One region of the Photobacterium damselae subsp. damselae genome, then DNA from elsewhere that is predicted to be linked to it. Evidence: predicted binding sites of a transcription regulator. Region 1 holds the regulator's gene; the other holds the start of a gene.
What was found. Region 1 encodes CRP, which controls carbon source genes, mostly activating them, when cyclic AMP is high. Its sites were predicted from a motif close to TGTGANNNNNNTCACA; they were not measured.

Region 2: the regulator CRP is predicted to act here: its motif matches at 2,273-2,288, upstream of WAX86_RS06260 (ROK family protein).

What each region holds. Positions count from the first base shown of each region.
Region 1 covers NZ_CP146970.1:3,028,589-3,033,522, forward strand. Annotated here, with positions in the region: gene WAX86_RS13920 (phosphoribulokinase) at 1-509, shown strand, start outside; gene WAX86_RS13925 (OsmC family protein) at 559-963, opposite strand; gene crp (cAMP-activated global transcriptional regulator CRP) at 1,350-1,982, shown strand; gene WAX86_RS13935 (hypothetical protein) at 2,140-2,322, shown strand; gene WAX86_RS13940 (DUF1338 domain-containing protein) at 2,424-3,230, opposite strand; gene astD (succinylglutamate-semialdehyde dehydrogenase) at 3,261-4,724, opposite strand; gene astA (arginine N-succinyltransferase) at 4,735-4,934, opposite strand, start outside.
Region 2 covers NZ_CP146970.1:1,387,028-1,391,961, reverse strand. Annotated here, with positions in the region: gene WAX86_RS06265 (LysR family transcriptional regulator) at 1-885, shown strand, start outside; gene WAX86_RS06260 (ROK family protein) at 967-2,181, opposite strand; gene queE (7-carboxy-7-deazaguanine synthase QueE) at 2,411-3,079, shown strand; gene asnS (asparagine--tRNA ligase) at 3,303-4,703, shown strand; gene thiM (hydroxyethylthiazole kinase) at 4,769-4,934, shown strand, end outside.

The DNA of each region.
Region 1 (4,934 bases):
CAGAGAACACAGATCTCCTGTTTTACGAAGGGTTACATGGCGGTGTGGTTGATGGTGATATCAATGTTGCTCAGCATGTGGATCTACTGATCGGCATGGTGCCCATTGTAAATTTAGAGTGGATTCAAAAAATAGTCCGTGACACCCGAGATCGCGGCCATTCACGAGAAGCAGTCACAGAATCTATCGTTCGCTCGATGGATGATTACCTCAATTATATCACCCCTCAGTTTTCTCGAACCCATATCAACTTTCAGCGAGTCCCCACGGTTGATACCTCAAACCCTATTAGCGCCAAAGGCATACCAACACTCGATGAAAGCTTTGTTGTAATCCGTTTCCGTGGGCTGAAAAATGTCGATTTCCCCTATTTATTGGCAATGATCCAAGGTGCCTTTATGTCTCGCCATAACACCTTAGTTGTACCTGGCGGTAAAATGGGATTTGCGATGGAATTGATCATGCGACCACTATTACAGCAGTTGATCGAAAAAGGAAAAATAGGCTAAAGAAAACCGTATGGCGAGATAAAGATTCTCGCCATAGTTATAACAAAGCTTATGCAGCAACCACTTGGTAGGAGTGAGTCAACTCAACGCCTTTACCTAGCATCAAGCAGACAGAGCAGTATTTTTCTAGAGAATTAGCTACAGTTTGAGCGACTAATGCTTCATCAAGATCAACGCCTGTCACCACAAAATGTAAGTTAGCTTGTGTAAAAAGACGAGGCGCTTGTTCACGACGAGTCGCTGAAATTTGAGCCTCACAAGCTGTAATTTTTTGTCCTGCTGATTTTAATCCTTCAACCACATCAACAGAACTGCAACCACCTGCTGCCATTAAGACTAATTCCATTGGACTTGGCGCTTTATCACCACCATTACCATCCATCACAACACTATGGCCTGAGCTTGATTGACCTAAGAACGTCATCCCTTCAACCCATTTCACTCGTGACTGCATCTTTGACTCCATTTTCAGACAGAATATACGTTTTAAACCTCATTCTTGATGATAAAACAGCAGGTGTAAACCTCTAAATTTAAGCCAGCGTCGCAAAATGAAGTATGACTTGTAGCACACTTTCAACCAAAGTTTTGTGATGAAATATTAAGCAATTTATAATTAACTGCTAACGGTGTGATCATGTGCACACTTATGAGTACAAAATGAGCGACTCCGTTAGATTAATATCAAGAAAAACCCAAAGAAAAAGGATACACTCTGTAACTATTCAAAGAAGCTTGCAAATTGCAGCGATATGAATACCCTGTCAACGAGTAGTCCTTTGGCCCTTAGACTTAAAAGGAATGCGTTGTTAGGCAACAAATGCAGAGGAAGTTATAAATATGGTTCCAGGTAAACCTCAAACAGATCCAACTCTTGAGTGGTTTCTTTCCCATTGCCACATTCACAAGTACCCGTCAAAGAGCACTTTGATTCACGCGGGTGAGAAAGCAGAAACTCTCTACTACATTGTGAAAGGTTCTGTTGCGGTGTTAATCAAGGATGAAGAAGGCAAGGAGATGATCCTGTCTTACCTAAACCAAGGTGACTTTATTGGTGAGCTAGGCTTATTTGAAGAAGGTCAAGAGCGTACTGCATGGGTTCGTGCTAAAACCCCATGTGAAGTTGCTGAGATCTCTTTCAAAAAGTTCCGCCAACTAATTCAAGTGAACCCAGATATCTTAATGCGTCTTTCAGCGCAAATGGCTCGTCGTCTACAAGTGACTAGCCAAAAAGTGGGTGACCTTGCATTCCTTGACGTAACAGGTCGCATCGCTCAGACATTGCTAAACTTGGCTAAACAGCCAGATGCAATGACTCACCCAGACGGTATGCAGATTAAGATCACTCGTCAAGAAATCGGCCAAATCGTTGGTTGTTCTCGTGAAACAGTGGGTCGTATTCTGAAAATGCTAGAAGAGCAGAATCTAATCTCTGCTCACGGTAAGACCATCGTTGTATACGGTACTCGTTAAGCTTTATAGCTCACGAGATACAAAAAAAACCGCATATTCTACTATGCGGTTTTTTTGTGCCTAAATAGCCACCACTGTCACAGACTCTTCACTTGCAGCAAAGAAAAGTTTTGCTACAGTTAATGCGAACCAATAATTTAAGCATTGAGTGTGATATATGGATATTGAACGCTTCACCGACCATGGACAGAGTCCGGCAACCGCCATCATTATGGATCTTCCTGCTACTGTAGAAATGACAGGATTTACTTCCCGTCGCTATCTTCTCTCTCAGCAACCGCCGCAAGCTCGATCATTTAGCGAAGAAACGCCTTATTGGGCAACCCCTCTTGAACGCTAATATTAATTAACTTCAGTCCAAATGATTTAGGTACGGAAAACGCCACCGCACCTAAATCATACTCAGTCGTCCAAATACTACCAACCTAAGCTAATACCTCATCAATTCTCATTACTTTGGTAAGTGCTTTCAAAAATACGATTGGCTGAAGCTTCTACAAATCCAGAAAAGAGATCGCCATTTGCCATCGGATATCGTTTAGCAAACTCATAAAAACCACCCGGTATTAGCTGCTTCCCATCGCTAAACTCCACCATAACTTTATCTGCCATGGTTGAAGATTGCTCCAACATTAATGCAGCACTACCTTTTACTGCGCCACCAGCTTGGTTAATCGCAAAACCATTGTGAGTCAGATAATGATTCACTTCCGCCACTTCAGTAAATTGCTCCAGTGGATTAATACTGACGGTAAAATGATTAGCGCCAAAACCATGGGCCGCTACCCAAGCTGCATATTCACTCTCTTGAGCTAACATTTGATATTCTTGATAACTCAACGTCCACGGTCTTCCTTGGGATAAAAACATTGAGTTAGAAAAATAGCCATGGGGAACTTGGTCTAACAGTTTGCGTACCAACAGTTGTAATTGGCTAGAACACTGCCCTAACTGGAGCTCACTAATAAAAACCTTGGGCAAAACTGGATTTGGATGTTCAAAGTGCTCAGCATACAGTTTCTTTTCCTCAAACTTATACTGACCTTTTGGCTCATATCCTACCGCGATAAAAGCTGCAGCTACCCGATCTAACCCGCAACGAGGCAAGTTATAGGTGCGCAAAGCAATATGATCGTTCATCAGAGGATCATCTTCTGTCAGCAACTGCTGAACTTTCTCAGCAGAAGGACATAACCGGGTAATGTAATCTTGCCACAACTGGGAAAATAACAATTGGGCTCGCTCCATATCGACTCCTTGATATCACTTGGATTCTATTTAAGGTAGCACAATTCCGGGAAGTAACTGCTCAGGCAATTCGACATCATCCCCTTCAACGGAGGCCATCGGGTAGGCGCAATAATCCGCGGCATAATATGCACTCGGACGTAAATTGCCAGAGGCACCAAGCCCACCAAATGGAGCACTGCCACTGGCTCCGGTTAATGGTCGATTACGATTAACAATACCGGCTCGAATATTGGCAACAAAGTAGTCCCACTGCCCATCATCCAGTGAAATCAATCCAGCAGATAAGCCATATCGAGTTTGATTGGCCAATTCGACCGCTTGCTCAAAACTGCTGTAGCGAATCACTTGCAGTAAAGGGCCAAAGTACTCTTCATCTGGAAGCGTAACTAACTTAGTTACATCCAAAATAGCAGGGGTAATAATGGCCCCTTTTCCTCGCTTAGCCGCTAGGAGTACCTCAGCACCTAACGTGGCTAAATATGCTTGAGCCGATAGTATTTTATCTGCAGCCCCACTTGATATTTGCGGCCCCATAAAAGGTTGCTCAGCGGAAAATGGGTCACCAACATGCAGTTGTTGGGTCACATTAACCAGTTGTTCAAGTAAAGCATCACCTTTATCACCAATAGGGAGATACAGTCGACGGGCACAAGTACAGCGCTGACCTGCACTCAAAAATGCTGACTGCACTATGGTATAAACGGTTGCATTAATATCATCACTGCACAAGTCAGTTACAATCAGTGGGTTATTACCTCCCATCTCCAACGCGAGCATTTTCTCTGGTTGTCCCGCTAATTGCTGATGAAGTAAATGGCCAGTTTGCGCACTACCCGTAAAAAGTAACCCATCAATCAGTGGAGATTGGGCTAGAGCTTCTCCAGTTGCTCGGCCACCTTGAACTAAGTTAATTACGCCATCAGGTAATCCAGCTTGCTGCCATAATTTCATTGTGACTTCTGCGGTTTTTGGCGTCAGATCTGAAGGTTTAAACACCACCGTATTGCCAGCTAAAAGTGCTGGAATAATATGACCATTTGGCAGATGACCGGGAAAGTTATAAGGCCCAAACACGGCCATTACACCAAGAGGTCGGTGGCGTAACACCATAGTGTTGTTCCCTTGTTGTTGTCGAGAAAGCCCAGTTCTCTCTTGATAAGCTCGTACCGAAATGGCCGCCTTCCCCACCATTGCACTGACTTCAGTTTTGGTTTCCCATAACGGCTTACCAGTTTCTTCAGCGATGGTGTAAGCGAGCTGCTCTTGATGTTCGGTAATCAATTGAGCAAAGCGTTCAACATAAGCTCGTCGCTCAGAAAAGTCTCGGTTACGCCATGTTAACCAAGCAACCCTTGCCGCTTCAATGGCTTGATGAACTTGCTCGTAAGTGGCTTCATTTCCTTGCCATATTGCTTGTTCAGTATAAGGATTGAGAGAAATATGAGTCTCTCCCTGCCCTGCTATCCATTGTCCTGCAATCCATTGACTCATTGTCGCCTCCTTAAGTTAGCGCAACAAAGCGAATACTGTTTCCTGTCGTAACCCGCAAAGCGTCAGCAACTTGCTGAGATAACACCACGGTTTGGTTTTCCTCATCAAATGATAGAGGTGCGGCAACGGCTCGGAAATCTTTACATGAGGTATTACTGATAAGATACTGGCGGCGCAAACTAGGCTCACCAATTTTCACTTTTGCCCGTT
Region 2 (4,934 bases), 1.6 Mb from region 1:
TTAGTTTTATTTACCCAGGTTATTGAGCACGGTTCATTTAGTAAAGTTGCTGAACTCAACAGCATTACTAAATCAGTTGTGAGCAAACGAATCAGTAAATTGGAATCAGAACTTGGTGTTCAACTTATTTATCGAACCACCCGTAAGCTCACTATTACAGAGGCTGGTGAGGTGCTTTATCATCGAGCAAAGTCTATTAGCCAAGTCGCACAATCGGCTTTTGATGCGGTAACAGGTTACAGCGAGGCGCTCTCAGGAACGATAAAAATGTCGGTTCCAACCATTTCGGGTGAATTATTATTAGCAGAATCTGTTTCTGAATTTTGTAAAAAGCATCCGGGGCTAACGGTTAATATGTCGCTTGATAACCATTTTGTTGATCTGGTGGCGGGTAACTTTGATTTAGTGATTCGTACCGGTTATTTAGAAGATTCTAGCCTCATTGCTCGCCATATTTTTAACTCTCGTTGGGTCCTATGCGCCTCTCCTGAGTATTTGGCTCAACACGGTATTCCAAACACACCTAAAGATTTACTGCGCCACAACTGCTTAGGCTATAACCATCAAGCATCAGGCTCCTTTGACTGGCAGTTTATTCGTAATGATGAGGTCTATACCCTTCGTGTTGCGGGTAATTTCTCATCTGATAACGCAGCGGCACTTAAAAAGGTCGCATTGGCAGGAAACGGGATCGCCTATCTCCCTACCTGCTTAGTCTATGATGAACTTCATAATGACAAGCTGGTTGAAATCTTATCTGAACATGCTGGTAAAGTGGTCGGAATTTATGCGGTTTACCCTTATACCAAAAAGCCAGCAAAACGAATCCAAGCTTTAATTGAACATATTCGTGAGAGTTATATGGAGATTAAAGAGAAGTTTTAGTGGTAAAAATTATTTTAATGGCAAGTAAAAAGAGTTAGCCCAACCACTAACTCTTTTTTATCGGCAAGGTAAGTAAACTCCCTACCCTTCAATTAACTTCATCAATAAGTGGCCATCATACATTGCCTGCTTAACTAAGGCGGCACCAGGCATGGTTGCTTGTGTATAAAAACAACTTTCCATAATATCTAAATCACGGTTGTACAGCGGGATCGACTGAGTTCGAACGCATTCCATAATGGCTGGATATAACACACTTTTGGCACGATTAAATTCGCCACCAATTAAGATACGTTGAGGGTTAAACAAATTCACCATAATCGCAATGGCTTGCCCTAAATTATGACCTAACTCAGAGATAATTTGTCGTGCTAATGCATCCCCTTCAACCGCAGCATCACAAATACGTTCAATGGTCACTTTTCCACCATGCAGTGACGATGGGTGGCCATCCCGAAGACACTGTTCTGTTTGCTCAAGAACCGCTTGAAGACTGGCAACGGTTTCTAAACAGCCATGATTGCCACAAAAACAGCGGCGACCAAATGGCTTTATTTGAATGTGTCCAAGTTCACCTACGTTACCAATACTGCCTTGAAGCACACTGTCATCAAGCACAATACCCGCGCCTACCCCATGATGAATCGAAATGAGCAGTGAATTGGCTACCCCTTGAGAGTGACCAAACAACTTTTCAGCCAATGCCCACGAGCGAGTATCATTGCCAATAAAAACAGGGAGCCCCGTAGCCTGATGGATAACAGGCCCTAACGGCAAGTTTTTTACATCATAGTGAGGCATTTGCAACACCATGCCTTCTTTAGCATTAACAAGTCCTGGTAATGAAACGGCAATGGCGGTAATTCGATCAAGCTCACTCACATGTCGGGCGAAGAAAATATTGATCTCACCAAGGAGTTTCTCAATAAGATCATCTTGATGCAATTCTGAGATCTCTTGACGCTCTTCCACTAAAATATCGCCACCCAATTCATGCAAAGCGATGGTTAAATAGCCTCGACCTATGCGAATTGAGAGAAATTGCCACCCCTCATTATTAGGAATTAAACCAATGGCAGGTCGACCTCGGCTGGTCGATTCTTGGTATTGGGTCTCTTTGATCAGATGAGCATCAATTAATTCACGAGTGATTTTAGTGATACTTGCTGGAGCCAACTGACTTCTTTTTGAAAGCTCAATGCGCGATATAGGGCCGTATAAATCGATAAGCTTATAGACGCTCCCGGCATTGTTTCTTTTTATGTGATCTATGTGTCCTGGTTGGGCGACATACATGTCAGTACTCCGTAATACAAATCGAGAGAAAAGCGTCGAAAATGAATTTTTTTACTTTGCGAAGTAATTGTGAAGTCTTTCATGCCAACTCCGTGATATCCATCACGTGGAAACAATAAAAGACAACAGATCAGGCTTCTGCCATAATATCGACCAGTGAGAAAATTTCTTCTCTAAAATAAAGAAGAGCTCTATTTATTCATTTTGTTCTAACGACATGAGGTTTATCGTGTACAAACTAAACGAAGTCTTTGAGACCATTCAAGGTGAAGGCGTATTTACTGGTGTTCCAGCCATTTTTGTACGTTTACAAATTTGCCCTGTTGGCTGTTCATGGTGTGATACCAAGCAGACCTGGTCAGCAGAGCCTCAAGACTTTACAACGTTAGATCGTATTATGGCGAAAACTGGTGATTCACCATTGTGGACAGAGATCGACGCACAGGGCATTGTCTCTTTGTTACAAGATCAAGGCTATACCGCAAAACATGTGGTTATCACAGGTGGTGAGCCATGCATTTATGATTTACGTCCATTAACTCAAGCGTTAGAAGCATCTGGCTATCAGTGCCAAATTGAAACCAGTGGTACTTCTGAGATTCAAGCAACGGAAGCAACTTGGGTAACGGTTTCTCCAAAGATCAATATGAAAGGCAAATTGCCAGTATTGGAAAAGGCGTTATCACGAGCAAACGAAATTAAGCATCCTGTTGGTACCCAAAAAGACCTAGATCAACTGGATGAATTGCTCAATGGTGTTGCTTTACGATCTGATGTAACCATTGCATTGCAACCTATTAGTCAAAAACCAAGAGCAACCGAACTTTGTATTGAGACCTGTATTAAACGCAACTGGCGATTATCTATACAGACTCACAAATACTTAGCCATTGCTTAGATTGGCATAACCGCCTATTATCAGTAATCAAATAAAATTTAATACCTAATACGTATTTGCATAAAAGTTGAGCGATTAATTGTACATTTCGAGACCATAGCGAAATTAATTATGGTTTCATACCCTTACAAGACTTGATGCCAAGCGTAAGAAAGGTAATATGGACACTTGGACTGTATATTAAGCACAATTTGATCGTGCCTTAACGGAGAAGAATTTAAACATGACTTACGCGCCTGTAACTGACGTGCTAAGCGGTAAACTAGCTGTAGACAGTGAAGTAACTGTTCGCGGTTGGATCCGTTCTCGTCGTGATTCCAAAGCTGGAATCTCTTTCCTTGCCATTTATGACGGCTCTTGTTTCAACCCGATTCAGGCCGTGGTTCCTAACGAGTTAAATAATTACCAGTCTGAAGTGTTAAAACTGACTACTGGTTGCTCTGTTGAGGTTACTGGTAAAATTGTTGAATCTCCTGCTCAAGGTCAAGATTTTGAACTAGCAGCAACCGACGTTAAAGTAGTTGGTTGGGTTGAAGATGCTGATACTTACCCAATGGCGAAAACTCGTCACTCAATTGAGTATTTACGTGAAGTGGCTCACCTACGCCCTCGCACTAACGTAATTGGTGCGGTTGCACGTGTACGTAACTGTCTAGCTCAAGCGATTCACCGTTTCTACCACGAGCAAGGTTTCTTCTGGATGTCTGCTCCACTTATCACAGCATCTGACTGTGAAGGTGCTGGTGAGATGTTCCGTGTATCGACTCTAGATTTGGCTAATCTGCCAATGACAGATAAAGGCGATGTAGATTTTGACAAAGACTTCTTTGGTAAAGAAACATTCCTAACAGTATCTGGTCAGCTAAACGCTGAAGCTTATGCTTGTGCACTAAGCAAAGTATACACTTTCGGTCCGACTTTCCGTGCTGAAAACTCAAACACAAGCCGCCACCTAGCTGAATTCTGGATGGTTGAGCCTGAAGTTGCTTTTGCAGAACTTGATGATGTTGCAAAACTGGCTGAAGACATGCTGAAGTTTGTATTCAAAGCAGTACTAGAAGAGCGTCGTGACGATCTTGAGTTCTTTGCACAACGCATCGACAAAGACGCAATCACTCGTCTAGAGCAATTTGTATCTTCTGACTTTGCTCAAGTTGATTACACTGATGCAATTAAGATCCTACAAGATTCTGGCCGTAAGTTTGAGTTCGACGTTGAGTGGGGCATTGATATGTCTTCTGAACACGAGCGCTTCCTTGCTGAAGAGCACTTCAAAGCTCCTGTAATCGTTAAGAACTACCCTAAAGACATCAAAGCGTTCTACATGCGTATGAACGAAGATGGCAAAACAGTAGCGGCGATGGATGTTCTAGCACCTGGTATCGGTGAAATCATCGGTGGTTCTCAGCGTGAAGAGCGTCTAGATATCCTTGATGCACGTATGCGTGAAATGAACATCGATCCAGAACACATGAACTGGTACCGTGACCTACGTCGCTACGGTACAGTGCCTCACGCTGGTTTCGGTCTAGGCTTTGAGCGTCTAGTTTCTTACGTAACTGGCATGGGTAACGTACGTGATGTAATCCCATTCCCACGTACTCCACGTTCTGCAAACTTCTAATAGTTTGGAATGATAAAAAGGCTGCTCTGTGCAGCCTTTTTTGTATTTGATAAAAGGAAATAGGCATGGAGCAACACGATTATCACTCTCTTATCATTCAATCTCTTGCAACGCTAAAACAGCAAAAACCTCTGGTCGTCAATTTAACTAACTATGTGGTTATGAATAACACGGCCAATGCCTTACTTGCTATTGGAGCCTCCCCTATCATGGCCCACAGTCGTGATGAAC